2 regions of the Pseudocitrobacter faecalis genome follow, and region 2 is predicted to be linked to the other one. Evidence: riboswitches for the same ligand, from Rfam matches in the RefSeq annotation. Region 2 holds a riboswitch; the other holds the start of a gene.
The links. Region 2 has a riboswitch for cobalamin ahead of ACOXYR_RS06830 (cobyrinic acid a,c-diamide synthase CobB). Riboswitches for the same ligand answer to the same signal wherever they lie in the genome.
Positions count from the first base shown of each region.

Region 1: another riboswitch for cobalamin. It lies ahead of btuB (TonB-dependent vitamin B12 receptor BtuB); the one in region 2 lies ahead of ACOXYR_RS06830 (cobyrinic acid a,c-diamide synthase CobB).

Region 1 covers NZ_CBDDNJ010000002.1:4,326,592-4,334,868, forward strand. Annotated here, with positions in the region: rRNA gene ACOXYR_RS20955 (23S ribosomal RNA) at 1-689, opposite strand, end outside; tRNA gene ACOXYR_RS20960 (tRNA-Ala) at 867-942, opposite strand; tRNA gene ACOXYR_RS20965 (tRNA-Ile) at 1,050-1,126, opposite strand; rRNA gene ACOXYR_RS20970 (16S ribosomal RNA) at 1,197-2,736, opposite strand; gene murI (glutamate racemase) at 3,111-3,962, opposite strand; gene btuB (TonB-dependent vitamin B12 receptor BtuB) at 3,907-5,775, opposite strand; cobalamin riboswitch at 5,842-6,023, opposite strand; gene trmA (tRNA (uridine(54)-C5)-methyltransferase TrmA) at 6,138-7,238, shown strand; gene ACOXYR_RS20990 (YijD family membrane protein) at 7,293-7,652, opposite strand; gene fabR (HTH-type transcriptional repressor FabR) at 7,668-8,277, opposite strand, start outside.
Region 2 covers NZ_CBDDNJ010000002.1:1,326,167-1,334,443, reverse strand. Annotated here, with positions in the region: gene ACOXYR_RS06860 (cobalt-precorrin-4 methyltransferase) at 1-605, opposite strand, end outside; gene ACOXYR_RS06855 (decarboxylating cobalt-precorrin-6B (C(15))-methyltransferase) at 598-1,167, opposite strand; gene ACOXYR_RS06850 (cobalt-precorrin-7 (C(5))-methyltransferase) at 1,157-1,762, opposite strand; gene cbiD (cobalt-precorrin-5B (C(1))-methyltransferase CbiD) at 1,756-2,895, opposite strand; gene ACOXYR_RS06840 (cobalt-precorrin-8 methylmutase) at 2,892-3,524, opposite strand; gene cbiB (adenosylcobinamide-phosphate synthase CbiB) at 3,535-4,494, opposite strand; gene ACOXYR_RS06830 (cobyrinic acid a,c-diamide synthase CobB) at 4,491-5,870, opposite strand; cobalamin riboswitch at 5,969-6,144, opposite strand; gene ACOXYR_RS06825 (GHMP family kinase ATP-binding protein) at 6,260-7,120, shown strand; gene ACOXYR_RS06820 (DUF496 family protein) at 7,155-7,490, opposite strand; gene ACOXYR_RS06815 (FUSC family protein) at 7,657-8,277, opposite strand, start outside.

The sequences.
Region 1 (8,277 bases), 3.0 Mb from region 2:
CTAGATCACCGGGTTTCGGGTCTATACCCTGCAACTTAACGCCCAGTTAAGACTCGGTTTCCCTTCGGCTCCCCTATTCGGTTAACCTTGCTACAGAATATAAGTCGCTGACCCATTATACAAAAGGTACGCAGTCACCTAACAAGTAGGCTCCCACTGCTTGTACGTACACGGTTTCAGGTTCTTTTTCACTCCCCTCGCCGGGGTTCTTTTCGCCTTTCCCTCACGGTACTGGTTCACTATCGGTCAGTCAGGAGTATTTAGCCTTGGAGGATGGTCCCCCCATATTCAGACAGGATACCACGTGTCCCGCCCTACTCTTCGAGTTCACAGCATATGCATTTTGGTGTACGGGACTATCACCCTGTACCGTCGGACTTTCCAGACCGTTCCACTAACACACATGCTGATTCAGACTCTGGGCTGCTCCCCGTTCGCTCGCCGCTACTGGGGGAATCTCGGTTGATTTCTTTTCCTCGGGGTACTTAGATGTTTCAGTTCCCCCGGTTCGCTTCATTACGCTATGTATTCACGTAATGATAGTGTGTCGAAACACACTGGGTTTCCCCATTCGGAAATCGCCGGTTATAACGGTTCATATCACCTTACCGACGCTTATCGCAGATTAGCACGTCCTTCATCGCCTCTGACTGCCAGGGCATCCACCGTGTACGCTTAGTCGCTTAACCTCACAACCCGAAGATGTTTCGTAAAACACCACCGTGTTGCGAAAATTTGAGAGACTCGAACACACTTAACAGTGTGTCGTTTCAATTTTCAGCTTGATCCAGATTTTTAAAGAGCAAAACTTCGCAGTGAACCTTTTCAGGTACACTCTGAAGTTTTCTTGGTTTTTGCAGTAAAGATGGTGGAGCTATGCGGGATCGAACCGCAGACCTCCTGCGTGCAAAGCAGGCGCTCTCCCAGCTGAGCTATAGCCCCATCGTAGGTCAATCTCTGTAACCGGAATTCGTTTTGAGACAAGGCGTGGGATGGCGAAGCATACTGAAGTATGCGAGTCATTCCGCAACGCAGTATCAGAACGAATTTGGTAGGCCTGAGTGGACTTGAACCACCGACCTCACCCTTATCAGGGGTGCGCTCTAACCACCTGAGCTACAAGCCTGCAGAGATTTTTTACTGCTAATTTTCATCAGACAATCTGTGTGAGCACTTCAAGGAACGGTTCTTTAAGGTAAGGAGGTGATCCAACCGCAGGTTCCCCTACGGTTACCTTGTTACGACTTCACCCCAGTCATGAATCACAAAGTGGTAAGCGCCCTCCCGAAGGTTAAGCTACCTACTTCTTTTGCAACCCACTCCCATGGTGTGACGGGCGGTGTGTACAAGGCCCGGGAACGTATTCACCGTAGCATTCTGATCTACGATTACTAGCGATTCCGACTTCATGGAGTCGAGTTGCAGACTCAATCCGGACTACGACATACTTTATGAGGTCCGCTTGCTCTCGCGAGGTCGCTTCTCTTTGTATATGCCATTGTAGCACGTGTGTAGCCCTGGTCGTAAGGGCCATGATGACTTGACGTCATCCCCACCTTCCTCCAGTTTATCACTGGCAGTCTCCTTTGAGTTCCCGACCGAATCGCTGGCAACAAAGGATAAGGGTTGCGCTCGTTGCGGGACTTAACCCAACATTTCACAACACGAGCTGACGACAGCCATGCAGCACCTGTCTCACAGTTCCCGAAGGCACCAAAGCATCTCTGCTAAGTTCTGTGGATGTCAAGACCAGGTAAGGTTCTTCGCGTTGCATCGAATTAAACCACATGCTCCACCGCTTGTGCGGGCCCCCGTCAATTCATTTGAGTTTTAACCTTGCGGCCGTACTCCCCAGGCGGTCGACTTAACGCGTTAGCTCCGGAAGCCACGCCTCAAGGGCACAACCTCCAAGTCGACATCGTTTACAGCGTGGACTACCAGGGTATCTAATCCTGTTTGCTCCCCACGCTTTCGCACCTGAGCGTCAGTCTTCGTCCAGGGGGCCGCCTTCGCCACCGGTATTCCTCCAGATCTCTACGCATTTCACCGCTACACCTGGAATTCTACCCCCCTCTACGAGACTCAAGCTTGCCAGTTTCAAATGCAGTTCCCAGGTTGAGCCCGGGGATTTCACATCTGACTTAACAAACCGCCTGCGTGCGCTTTACGCCCAGTAATTCCGATTAACGCTTGCACCCTCCGTATTACCGCGGCTGCTGGCACGGAGTTAGCCGGTGCTTCTTCTGCGAGTAACGTCAATTGCTGCGGTTATTAACCACAACACCTTCCTCCTCGCTGAAAGTACTTTACAACCCGAAGGCCTTCTTCATACACGCGGCATGGCTGCATCAGGCTTGCGCCCATTGTGCAATATTCCCCACTGCTGCCTCCCGTAGGAGTCTGGACCGTGTCTCAGTTCCAGTGTGGCTGGTCATCCTCTCAGACCAGCTAGGGATCGTCGCCTAGGTGAGCCATTACCCCACCTACTAGCTAATCCCATCTGGGCACATCCGATGGCAAGAGGCCCGAAGGTCCCCCTCTTTGGTCTTGCGACGTTATGCGGTATTAGCTACCGTTTCCAGTAGTTATCCCCTCCATCAGGCAGTTTCCCAGACATTACTCACCCGTCCGCCACTCGTCAGCAAAGCAGCAAGCTGCTTCCTGTTACCGTTCGACTTGCATGTGTTAGGCCTGCCGCCAGCGTTCAATCTGAGCCATGATCAAACTCTTCAATTTAAGTTTGATGCTCGTGAATTAAACTTCGTAATGAATTACGTGTTCACTCAGAGACTTGGTATTCATTTATCGTCTTGCGACGTTAAGAATCCGTATCATTGAGTGCCCACACAGATTGTCTGATAAATTGTTAAAGAGCAGTGCCGCTTCGCTTTTTCTCAGCGGCGCGGGGTGTGCATATTAAGCCATCCCGCTACAGAGTCAAGTTTTATTTCACTTTTCTCTGCTGAAGTTCTCTTAAGAACCTCGCTGACCCGGCGGCTTGCGTGCCGTTGTTCCGTGTCAGTGGAGGCGCATTATAGGGAGTTCTGAGACGTTGACAACCCCTGTTTAAAAAAAACTTTTCAACCGTCTCTTTTTTGAGCAAAACCGGTTTAAACTGGCAGTTTTTCAAGCGTTTCGAAGCCGTAACGCTGTAAGACGGGTAAAAGTCGTACAGTTTCGTCGGTCAGTGCCATACAAAACGCTTTATTCTCTTCCGTCGATTTCGCATCTGGCGCTTCATGCTCCAGCAGCCAGGCCGTGCGACGCGCAATCGCCGCGCCGGAATCGATCATCCGCGTGCCTTCCGGGAGCACCTGCAGCAGTTCATCACGCAGCAGCGGGAAATGCGTACAACCGAGCACAACCGTATCCGGCGGCTCCTGCATCCGCAGCCACGGGCGCAGAATACGACGCAGCTCATCCAGTGAAACCGGATCGCCATGCAGTTTCGCTTCCGCCAGCTCCACCAGCTCTGCCGAACCCAGCATTTCGATTTTGCATTCATTGGCAAAACGAGCGATGAGTTCATGCGTATAAGAACGCTTCACCGTGCCACGCGTTGCCAGCAAGCCGACAATACGGTTCGCCGATAAACGCGCCGCCGGCTTAATGGCCGGCACCACACCGACCACCGGGAAGGCAAACTTCTCACGCAGGGCCGGCAATGAAACGGTGCTTGCAGTGTTGCAGGCGATAATCGCCAGGGAGAGCGGATAACGTTGCTGAACGGCGGTCACAATCTCAACCACGCGCTCAACAATGAACGCTTCGCTTTTTTCCCCATAAGGAAAGGCAACGTTATCGAAGGTGTAGATGTAATGAAGGTCCGGCAAAAGTTGACGGACCTCATCATAGACCGACAACCCACCGACACCGGAGTCAAACACCAGTACGGTAGGCCGTGGTTCAGAAGGTGTAGCTGCCAGACAAGGTGTATTCCCGTCCTGCAGTTTGGTAGCCATAAACTGTCTCGTAATCTTTATCGAACAGGTTGGCTATTTTACCACGAACTGTGAGCTGTGAGGTGACTGGATATGACGCGGAAACATCAACCGTGCTGTAGCTCGGTAAAACCTGCTGTTTCGGATTGTATTGCGACGTGTTGTTATCGTAGCGGCGACCGTAGTACTGCCACGACACATCCATAGCCACATCAAACATTGTCCAGTCAAGCTGATATTTCGCCTGACGCTTAGAGCGGCGCGCCAGCACTTCATCATTCTCGTCGTTACGCGGATCCATATATTGCAGCGTCACACGATGATTAACGATCCCCGTATCAAAACTACCGGTCCACTCCACACCCTTAATGGTCGCCGAGTTAATGTTAGCGTACTCTCCGTCATAGGTAACCGGATCGGAATAGTAGGTAATCAGATTAGAAATCTTGTAGTGATACGCTGACAAACGCCAGTCCAGCGGCCCGGTCAAACCTTCCAGCCCCGCTTCCCACTGTTTCGATTCTTCCGGTTTCAGGTCCGGATTCGAACTAATACCAAAGCGTGTCGAACCAAACTGCTGACCTAACGATGGCGCCAGGAAACCAGTACCGTACGATAACGTCACTTTATAGTTCTCGACGAACTGCCAGCCCGCCGCCGTTTGCCAGGTACCGTGCCAGCCAAACTGCTCATCGTGATCTTCACGGCCCGATGCTTCCAGCGTCACGTCACCAAACTGCTGCTGCCCGGTGAGATAAAGCCCGGTATTGTCGCGCTTATAGGTATCAGATATCGCCGTATCCGACGAAGTCAAACGCTGTTGCTGCCAGTCCACCCCGGCACTTACCGAGCCATGTCCGACAATCAGGTTGTTCCCCCACTGGAGGTTACGTTGGGTCATGCGGTCAAGCGCTGTGCCGTCTTTATAACGACCATAAATACTACTGTAGTTATAGTCCTTCACCTTCTGATAGCTGGCGATAAGCTCCGAAGAGTAGATTCCGGAATGGAATCGCAGGCCGGTATCCCAGGTCTGGTTATACAGTTGCTCTTCATCCGCACTGTATGCTGGTGAGTACGGTGGGCTTCCCAGGTCGTAATCCACATTATTGGTATAGCTGTGGCCACGGAAGAAGCCATCGAAGCTATCGTTGAATTTATGCTCCAGGCTTCCCCAGAAGGTTTTATTGCGGAAGCCATCGCGATCGTTATCGTGGTTCCAGGTCGAGCCCGGCTGCACATCAAATCCTTTGGTGGTTTCATAAGAGCCCGCCACCGTCGCTACCGTATCGCCAAAGCGCTGACGCAATGTGCCATCATATTGTTGGTAGCCTTTAGAGCCCATGCTGGCGGAAATTTTCGATTGTTCCTCGTCAGAGTGGGTAATGATGTTGATAACCCCCCCCATCGCACCGGAACCATAAATCGCCGAGCGCGGCCCACGGATGTACTCTACGCGCTGAACTAACGAAAGCGGAATCTGGTTAAGGTCGGGGTTATTAGAGATACCAGGGCGGGTCATCGGAATGCCATCGACCAGCACCAAAACCTGCCTGGTTTCAGTGCCGCGGATAAAGAGCGAAGAACTCTGCCCCATCCCGCCATATTGTGCGATATCGACGCCCGGCAGACGACGCATCACATCATTAAGATTTTTGGCCTGCCAGCGGTCGATGTCATCTCGGGTGACGACATCCATCGGCGCGAGAACGGTATTGACCGGCTGCTGGAAACGACTGGCTGTTACGACGAGCGTGTCTGTAGTGCTGTCCTGCGCCCAAACGGAAAAAGCCGAGACGGATAACGCCGTCATCAGCGAAGTTTTTTTAATCATTGTTAAAGCATCCACAATAGAATAAGGATGCCGCCGGTTTCATCAATAGCCCGCGATGATGAAAACCCAGTGCGACGTCACCCGGCAGGTCTTCGGGCTTGGGGGCGTTTACCGGATGAGGACTTCCCACCTTTTCAGGCAGTGTCTGCAAAATGCGTTCATCCCACCACTCCTTACCGCTGCGCGTCAGCCCCAGATTTTCACTGGATTCCCTTTTAACTCACAGGACCGGAACCCGGATGCTACATTTAGTTACATATAGATGTCCAGACTGCTATTACGATTTCGAAGAACATCAATCGCTGGACATCCCCTGAGCAGGCCCTACAATCCCCGCGTACTTTTATTATTCAGGATGCATCATGACCCCCGAACACCTTCCTACCGAGCAATACGAAGCGCAGCTGGCCGAGAAAGTGGTCCGTCTGCAAACGATGATGGCCCCGTTCAATGCGCCGGTTCCGGAGGTGTTTCGCTCGCCAGTCAGTCATTACCGCATGCGTGCGGAATTTCGTATCTGGCATGAGGGTGACGACCTGTACCACATCATTTTTGATCAGCAGACCAAAAGCCGCATCCGCGTGGATTCTTTCCCGGCGGCCAGTGAGCTCATCAATACGCTGATGACCGCCATGCTGGACGGCGTGCGTAATAACCACACGCTGCGCCACAAGCTGTTCCAGATTGATTACCTGTCTACGCAAAGCAATCAGGCGATCGTTTCTCTGCTGTACCATAAAAAGCTCGACGACGCGTGGCGTGCCGAGGCGCAAGCGCTGCGCGACGCCCTGCGCGCGCAGAACCTGAACGTCCATATCATCGGCCGCGCGACGAAAACGAAAATCGCGCTGGATCAAGACTATATCGACGAACGCCTGCCGGTAGCCGGGAAAGAGATGATCTACCGTCAGGTGGAAAACAGCTTTACCCAGCCGAACGCGGCAATGAACGTGCAAATGCTGGAGTGGGCGCTCAACGCCACGAAAAATTCTACGGGTGATTTGCTGGAGCTCTACTGCGGGAACGGTAACTTCTCGCTGGCGCTGGCGCGCAACTTTGACCGGGTGCTGGCCACCGAAATTGCCAAGCCGTCCGTCGCCGCCGCGCAATACAACATTGCGGCAAACCACATTGATAACGTGCAGATTATTCGCATGTCGGCGGAAGAGTTTACCCAGGCGATGAACGGCGTGCGGGAATTTAACCGTTTGCAGGGCATTGATTTAAAAAGTTATCAGTGTGAAACGATTTTCGTCGATCCGCCGCGCAGCGGGCTGGACAGCGAAACCGAGAAAATGGTGCAGGCGTATCCGCGTATTCTGTACATCTCCTGCAACCCGGAAACCCTCTGTCAGAACCTGGAAACGTTAGGCCAGACGCACAATGTAGAACGTCTGGCGCTGTTTGATCAGTTCCCGTATACGCACCATATGGAGTGCGGCGTTCTGCTAACGAAGAAATAATACCCTTGTCTTGCCGGAGGCGGCGTAAGCGCTTTATCCGGCAAACAACACATGTTATTCAGCAACCTCGTGTTTCCGATTTCGCATTTTCACGCCAATCCAGAAAACCAGAATCACCGACAGCACCGCTGGCAGGAAGTTAGAGCCGATATCCGGATATTCCGCGCGCACCACGGTGCTGTATAACAGCACGCCCAAAATAAAGCAGGCCGCAGCCAGGCCAGGCAACCCCACCGGCATCGTGCGATTCTGATACCGCTGATGCAGACAGTACACCGTCAGCACCAGCGCAATAATTGGGAATACAGAGAACGGCACAATGGAGCTAAACAGCGCCGCAAAAGTTCCGTTAATTGATAAGCCAGCGATCAGCGCCAGCAACAGCGTTCCTTTATCTTGTCCTGACTGTTTCATTGCTCGTCTTCCACCTTATTCGGAATGATGTGTCGTTTTTTCCTGTTCGCGACGATACCAGTAATACGCGCCTTTCGAGATCATGCGCAATTGCAGCACCAGTCGTTCTTCCAGCTGGCGGCGCTGTTCCGGCGTGACATCTAACGCTTCTGCGCCTGCGCTAAAGACAATCGTCACCATCGCTTCTGCCTGTGCCTCGGTAAAGGCGCGTGGCATATGGTTTTCGATTTCCAGATAGTCGGCAAGTTCCGCGATGAAGTGCTGAATTTCACGCGCGACCGCAGCACGAAACGCCGCAGACGTACCGGAACGTTCGCGCAAAAGCAGGCGAAAAGCGTTAGGGTTATTCCCAATGAACTCCATAAATGTCGACACGGAAGTACGGATCACGCTGCCGCCTTTGGCGATACGCTGACGCGCCTGACGCATCAACTGACGCAGCATCAGGCCGCTTTCGTCCACCATCGTCAGCCCCAATTCATCGACGTCACGAAAATGTCGGTAAAAAGAGGTTGGCGCAATGCCCGCTTCGCGAGCCACTTCACGCAGACTCAGGCTGGCAAAGCTTCGCTCAGCACTCAGTTGACTAAATGCTGCTTCCACCAGCGAACGCCTGGTTTTTTCT
Region 2 (8,277 bases):
CAGGTTGCTTTGTAAGTCACCGCGACCGGGGTGCTGGCCGGATAACCGCCTTCAATCAAGCGCTCGGCGACGCGATGGATGCGCTGAACCGAGAGATAAATCGCCATCGAGGTCTGATGCTGGGCGAAAGATTCGAGCTGTTCGCGCGCGGGTACCGGGGTACGGCCTTCCAGACGCGTAATAATCAGGCTTTGCGAGACTTCCGGTACCGTATATTCAACGCCGAGTTCCGCCGCCGCGCCAAGGAATGCGCTGACGCCCGGGACAACCTGCCAGGCGATACCACGGCGGGTGAGTTCTTCACCCTGTTCGCGCACCGAACCGTACAGCGAGACATCGCCCGTTTGCAGGCGCACCACGGTTTTGCCCGCTTTTATGCCCGCTTCCATCACATCAAGAATTTGCGTGAGATGCAGTTCCGCGCTGTCGTAGTACTCCGCTTCCAGCGGGCAGTACTCCAGCAGTTCGGTGTTAATCAATGACCCGGCGTAAATCACCACCTGCGCCTGCTGCAACAGACGGTAGCCTTTGAGGGTGATCAGTTCCCGGTCACCCGGCCCTGCGCCGACGAACCAGACGCAGCGTGGATCGAATGTTTCAGACATGCGCTTCTTCCTTCTGACAGGCAATGACATAGACGGGGTTGTTGGCTTTGAAATAGTGGCCGCTACCGAGCGGGCTCAGGGCGGAAACCTGAATCTGTTGGCAATCCAGCGAAGCAATGCCGCGCTGATGCAGATGTGCCAGCGCGGCATTAAGGTTTTCCTGCAAAATAAAGGTCATCACCAGACGACCCGCGGGATGCAGCTGTTCAAGCGCCCAGCCAATCAGCGACACCAGATTCCCGCCGCTGCCGCCGATAAAAATAGCGTCGGCCTTTTCGTCCACCACCACAGGCGCATCGGCCTGGATGCGCACAATATTTTCACAAGCAAAATGGCGGCAGTTTTGCGCCATCAGCGCCAGTGCGGCCGGGTTGCGTTCGATAGCAGTAATCTTTAGCGCCGGGAAGTGAAGCGCCGCTTCAATGCAGACGCTGCCAGTGCCCGCTCCCACATCAATAAAATGGCGGGCGTGATGTAAATCCAGTTTCGATAAGGCCAGCGCCCGCACGGCCTCCTTGGTCATCGGCACCTTCTCGCCGCGCAGAAACAGTTCATCTTTCATCGAGGATCACCACCGTGTTCATGCCGTAGTCGGCATTGACCTCACTGACGCGCAGCCAGTGGATCTGTTCATTTTCCATCGCCAGATGTTCCCCAATCACCATCCAGCGGTGCCCTTTTCCTCTTGCCACAAGCTGTTGCGCGATGTCGCGAGGGCCACAGCGGCTATCGGTCACCATCGCCACTTTGCGGTGTCGAGCCAGTTCATCAAACGACACCTCTCGCCCGTGGCTACTGGTGAGCCACATCTCGTTCATATCTACTCCTGCGCGGGCGCACAGATACTGCACCGCGCTGATCCCCGGCACGACACGCACGTTTTCGCGGCCAAAGTGGGCCACCATTCGCGTGCCGATGCCGTAAAAAAGCGGGTCGCCGGAAGCCAGCACCACGATGTTTTTCTGCCAATGCGCGGTAATCCACGCCAGCAGCTGCGGAATATCTGCATCAATCGGGCGCTGCTCGCCCGTAAACCCAGGACACTGCGCCAGATGACGTTTTGCCCCAACCAGCACCTGCGCCTGCGCGATAGCCTCGCTTGCCAGCGGTGTGATAAGCGTTAACCCGGCAGGCCCCATGCCTATGACCGTTAGCATTGCAGCGCCTCCACGATCGCTTTGACCGGGCGATTGCTGCCCAGCACCTGGTTGTCAAAGGCAAACATGATGGCGTCGCACACGGGCGGCGTTTTGGTAAAACGCAGTTTTTGCTGCACCCGCAGGCAAATCCGTTCGGCAAGATAGTTGTAGATGCGCTGATAACCAAAGGCGTCAATGTGCTCCATCGCCGCCTCGGTGGTATCGCAATCGCTCACCTGCGTCAGCAGTTCCAGCGGCGCGCCAAGCAGCGCCAGATGCGCCACCAGCGTTTCCATCCGCGCATCGGCAATATGGCTGTGGGTATGGAAAATCCCGGCGGCAATTTTGATCAGTTTGCCGGGGTGACCAATCAACACAATGTGCCGGAACCCCAGGCGCACGGCTTCATCCAGCATATAGCCGACAAAGTTGCTCATGGTGACCACCACGTCGCTATCAATGCCAAGTTGTTCGCGGACAAAACGTTCGCCATGATTGCCCGGCACCAGTACCACGTGGGTGAGGCCCGCGGCGCGCTTGATTTCCAGCTCCAGCGACAGCGAGCGTTTCCAGCTTTCTTCCGACATTGGCGTGACGATACCGGTCGTGCCGAGAATCGAGATGCCGCCCAGAATGCCGAGCCGGGCGTTGTAGGTTTTCTGCGCCCGCGCTTCGCCTTCCGGCGCAAAAATCTCGACATCTGCGCCGCGTGCCGGGCCAATCGCCTCGCGAACGGCAGCTTCGATGGTCTGACGCGGCGTACGGTTAATCGCCGCGCTGCCGAGCGGCAGGCCCACACCTTTGCGGGTTACGGTGCCCACGCCCTCCCCGCCGCGTAAGACGATTTCGCCGCTGTCGTTGAGCGTCACGCGGGCAAAAATCAGCATGCCGTGAGTGGCATCGACATCATCACCGCCGTCTTTACGGATCGCCGCCACCGCCTGTTGCCCTTCAATTTGCGGCACTTCAACGTTCAGATTGAGCGTCACGCCAGAGGGCGTCACGATCGAGACCTGATGAATAATGTGCTGGCGCAGCACCATCAGCGCCGCCACTTTCGCGGCGGCGGTGGCGCAGGAACCGGTGGTGTACCCTTTGCGCAGCGGTTTACCGTTGTGCCAGACCGGAGCGTCAAACGCGGCGTCGCTCATTGTGCATCCCGCAGGTGGTAGAGAATGGCGTTCACTATCGCCGCCGCCACGTTGCTGCCGCCCTTACGCCCCAGCGCGGCAATGGCGGGCAGCGCACTATGAGTCAGCGCGTCTTTGGATTCCGCGGCACCGACAAACCCAACCGGCACGCCCACCACGCCGCTCACCGGCACGTTCAGCTCCAGCAGGCGGAACAGCGCGGTCGGCGCATTGCCGAAGACAAAGACTTTCTCCCCCTCTTCGCGCACAGCGATATCCACGGCAGCCATCGAGCGGGTCATGCCCTGCGCGTTGGCTTCGCGCACCACGCGCGGGTCGCTGATGTAGCAGCGACATTCGCCGCCAAAGCTTGCCAGTAGCGGCTTGTTAATCCCCGATAGCGCCATGGTAGTGTCGGTGTAGAGCGTGCAAGGGCGACTCAGGGCCGCCGTCAGACGCGCCAGCGCATCCGGGGAAAACCACAGGATATCCAGCCACTCAAAATCAGCGGTGGTGTGGATTACCCGTTTGACGATGGCTTCATGGAGCGGGCTGGCAAACTGATAATCGGGCCGCGTTTCGCGAATAATCTCGCCGATAATGTCAAAGCTTTTCGCCTCAATGGCCTGCGGCTGGCGAATGTAATCCATGTGCTACTCCTCAGGCCGCGCCCATCACCAGCCACCGGGCTGCCATAAACAGCACCAGCGCCAGCGTGGAAGCTACCCACATCAGTCGAATCGTTCGGGAAATATCATCTACGGCGATGTCGCGTTGCTCGTCACCGATCCACGGCTTCTCAACACGCTCGCCAAAATAGTCATTCGGGCCGCCCAGGCGGATACCCAGCGCCCCGGCGACGGTCGCTTCAGACCATGCGCAGTTGGGGCTGCTGTGGTTATGGCGATCGCGCCAGCCAATGCGTAACGCGGCAGCGGCGTTGGCGCGGCAAAGAAGAGCGGCGGCGCTGAGCAGCAACCAGCTCAGGCGCGCGGGAATAAAGTTGGCGACGTCGTCCAGCCGGGCGCTCACCATGCCAATCGCGCGGTATTTTTCATGTTTGTAGCCGACCATGGAATCCAGCGTATTCACCGCTTTATAAGCCATCGCCAGCGGCGCACCGCCAAGCAGCAGGAAGAAGAGCGGCGCGATGATCCCGTCAACGCTGTTTTCGGCGACGGTTTCAACCACCGCACGGTTGATTTGCGCAGGTTGAAGCTGCGAGGTATCCCGCCCCACAATCCACGACAGTTTTATCCGGCTTTGCGCTAAATCACCCGCGCGCAGCGGCTGTTCAACGTCGCGGGCTGCATTCGCCAGGCAGCGCCCGGCCAGTACCGTGAAGATCATCCAAACCTCCACCGTCCAGCCTAGCCACGGATGTAACGCGTAAGCCAGCGCCAGCGCGCCCCAGGCGACAGCCCAGCTCAGGCCGACCACCACCAGCCACATCACACCGCCGCCAATCCGCAACGCGCGGTCACTGTGACAATAGCGGCGCACTGTTTTTTGTACGCGGTTAATGAGCGCGCCCATCCAGCGCACCGGGTGAGGCCAACTTTGCGGATCACCGATAAGCAGGTCGAGGATCCAGGCGATGCACCAGGCAAGCAGAGTCATTGGACGCTCCTTGCGGCATTCAACCAATGCGTGAGCATCATCGGGCGCTGGGCGAAATGAATATGCAGATAGCTGGCGAAGGTGTTACCCACCTGCCAGCCGCCAGACCAGGTTTGCAGGACGTTCCCGTCGCGTATTTTGCGGCAATCCAGCACTGCCGGCATTTCCGGCGTGAAATCGGAGTAGTGAAATTCGTGCCCGCGAAGCCATTCTCCCGCTGCCGCCAGCAGGGTGTTTTCCTGCGCCTGCGCTTCACAGTAGCCAAAGCGCGTCAGCCGTTTGCCCATTTTGCTGTGACCGGGAATGATATTCGCCATCAGATGAGTATCGCCCTGCGCATCTTCCAGCGAAGTGCCCAGATACATCAGGCCGCCGCATTCGGCGTAGATTGCCACCCCGCGTGCATGGGCCTGGCGCAACTGATTGAGCATTGGCTGATTGGCCGCCAGCGCCTTCGCGTGCAGCTCCGGATACCCGCCGCCGAGCCAAATCATCTGGCATTCTGGCAGTACGTCATCGTGGAGCGGGCTAAAACGGACAATATCGACGCCTGCACGTTCAAGCAGCGCAATGTTGTCCGGGTAGTAGAAGTTAAAGGCTTCATCATCCGCCAGCGCGAGCGTCAGGCGCTCATCTTCGTCCACTGAGGGCATCGGCGGCCATTCGCCCTGCGGCAGGGTTTTCATCTCGCTCAACGTCAGCAGTTTTTCAATATCGAGCGTGCGCCCCAACGTATCGGCAAAATCTTGCCACGGTTGCTGTTCAACAACCGATTCACGCGCCGTGACCAGACCGAGATGCCGCTCCGGCAAGGCGATACCCGCCACGGTGGGCACATAACCAATGACTGGCACTGCGCAGTAGCGCTCGATGGCGGATTTGAGAAGCTGGAAATGGCTGTCGCTGTTGACGCGATTGACCATCACGCCTGCGATATTCACAGAGGGTTCGAAGTGCTGAAAACCCAGTACGGTTGCAGCAATCGAGGTTGAGACCGCTTTGCCGTCCACCAGCAAAATGACCGGGCAACCGAGCTGTTTTGCCATCGCAGCGGTGCTGCATTGATTGGGGTCGATACCGAGACCATCGTACAGCCCCATCACGCCTTCAATCACCGCGATATCGGCATGCTGCATGTGTTGGTTAAACAAGGCGTTCAGCGCGGGGGCAGGGATCATGAAACTGTCGAGATTACGCGACGCCACGCCGGAAATTGCCGTATGCCAGCCGGTATCGAGATAATCAGGCCCCACTTTCCACGGCTGCACCCGCCAGCCGCGCTGTTTCAGCACATTCAACAAGCCAAGCGTTACCGTGGTTTTACCACAGCCGCTGCCGGTGCCTGCCAGAATAAATGCGTGATGCTTTGCCGCCATGCCCTGATCCTGCTCAGGGTGGTAGGGGTACGTCGAGATGCGCGTGTTCCCGGTCTTGCGACCGCACGCTTCTGAGCAACCCACTTCCCACCGAAGTTGTTGATATGTACCGACAGGCAGGTCTTCTGGCTTAGCGTCGTCCTCCCCCGTCCTTCCCAATCTTGCGATCAGTGGTGTTTACGGGTTCGTCAGCATTACAGCAGCGGGGGCTGCGAGGGATTTACACCCTCTTCCCTGACACATAACGTGTCTGACCTGTCGGCTTAATGTCGGAGTCAGTGTAGCGCTCATACTCCGTTGCCTTTTTGCGCTAAAACAATCTATTGCGCCGCAATGATTTATTCAATTTATAATATCGACCTGGAAAATAAGGCAAATTAGGTGACAGCGTGGCCGTTGCACAATGCCCTGCATCCTGCGGGGAACTGATTCAGGGCTGGATCCTGGGCAGTGAGAAATTGATTTCCTGCCCGGTTGGGCTTTACAGCACCGTAGAAGTAAGAGCCGGTAAACCGGCTGACGATGAACGTCCGCTGACGCGCGCAATGGTCAATCAGTTGCTGGCACTGTGGGAATTCCCGGTGGAGTGGAGCCAGCAGTTGCGCATTAATCTGCACTCCCCCATACCGGTTGCCAAAGGAATGGCCAGCAGTACTGCCGATATCGCCGCCACTGCCGTCGCCACCGCACGCTATTTTGATAAAACATTGACTGAACAGGCGCTGGCACAGCTTTGCGTTAACCTTGAGCCCACCGATAGCACGCCTTTTCGCCAGATGACGCTGTTCGATCATAATCAGGGCCATGCGCTAACGGTCGGTTCAGAGCAACCAGAGCTTGATATTCTGGTACTGGAAAGCCCACTCACGCTGCAAACCGCAGACTATCATCGTCTCGACAGACAAGCGGCCCTCCTTGCCGGCGCGCCACAGTTAGCGCAAGCCTGGCAAAAAGCTCGTCAGGCGTGTGAAACAGGCTGTGCCAGACTACTCGGAGAAGCCGCGACGCTCAGCGCTATCGCCAGCCAGCAAATTCTGCCGAAACCGGGTTTTCAGCGCGTACTGGATATTGTGGAGCGTTTTGCATTGTATGGCGTGAGCATCGCACACAGCGGGAGCGTGATGGGGTTAATGCTCGACAGGACGAAACACGATGTTGAAGCCGTGATGGCGGAACTGGAAAGGGACGATGGTAATGTTCTGTGGCCGCAAAAATATGTGCTGCCCATGGTGGAAGGCGGCGTCAGATAGTATTCAGGCGGCCCGGAGGCCGCCTGATGACAAATTACTCAGCTTTTGGCTCAGCAACCTTCTGTTCGCCCATCGCTTTCAGCTTTTTAGAGATGTCGCGGCGTTCTTTAGAAATTTCGGCATTTTTGATGATGTAATCATCAACGCGATCTTCGTAATCGCTCTTCATGCTGGCGATGATGCCCTGAATCGCTTCAACGCTCATGCCCGGTTTGATGTAGTCGCTAAGGTTGTCCAGCAGCAGGACACGCTTCTGGTTGTCACGGATCTTTTTCTCAACGTCCTGAATTTCACGCTGCAGTTTGTTTTTACGGCGGAACAGACGAACAAACTCCAGTACATCCTGAAATGAAGGCTTAGTTGTTTCCATTTTTACACCCCTGATATTTGAGACTCGGATTCGTAAATGCTACAGCGATAGAATTAACAATACGTATAGCTGAAGCTAATGACAATGGTTTTTACCTGTCCCTCATCATAACCCTAAACGCTGCTGAATCGAAACAACCCAGGGTCAAAGGTGTTGCATTCGTCGCTTATTTACGCAGCGCGCGGCAGATAAGCAGGGATAATAGCTCAAGCTGACGCGCCAGCTCCATGCTTAGCCAAACGTAGCCATGAATGGGCGTTTCCACCAAATGAGTGCTTTTATGCTCCGTCAGCAACTGGCGTAGTTCATCGACGATCTCGTTGAGTTTTTCGGTGTTCGCTTTTACCGGCTGAGGATTACCCTCATACAGGGCATGGGCGATGGTTAACAACGTTTGCTGGGTCATCTGCTGCGTTTCGCGCAGCGTATGGGCGTTGAGCATTAAAAAATGGCTTTCGCGAGACGCCCAGTGCGCGTTGATTTGCAGCTCAAGCATACACACCAGGTTGCGGCTCACGGTCTGGATGCCTTCGAATACCGATTTCTGGATATGCGTTTCTTTGCTGGCGGGCGTAATCAGCCCACGGATTTTCACCACATCGTTAAGCACCGTTTGCAGGTGTTTTTCCAGATGCGGCCGCTCCACCAGATTGGGTGAAAAGCCGGCCTGATAGAGGCGATTAAATTGGGTCACAAAGGTCGCCATCTGGATGCGCCAGTGGATAAACGCCCGCTGCGGCCAAACGCCGGTGAAAAGCATCGCCAGCAGCGAACCGAAAATAACGTC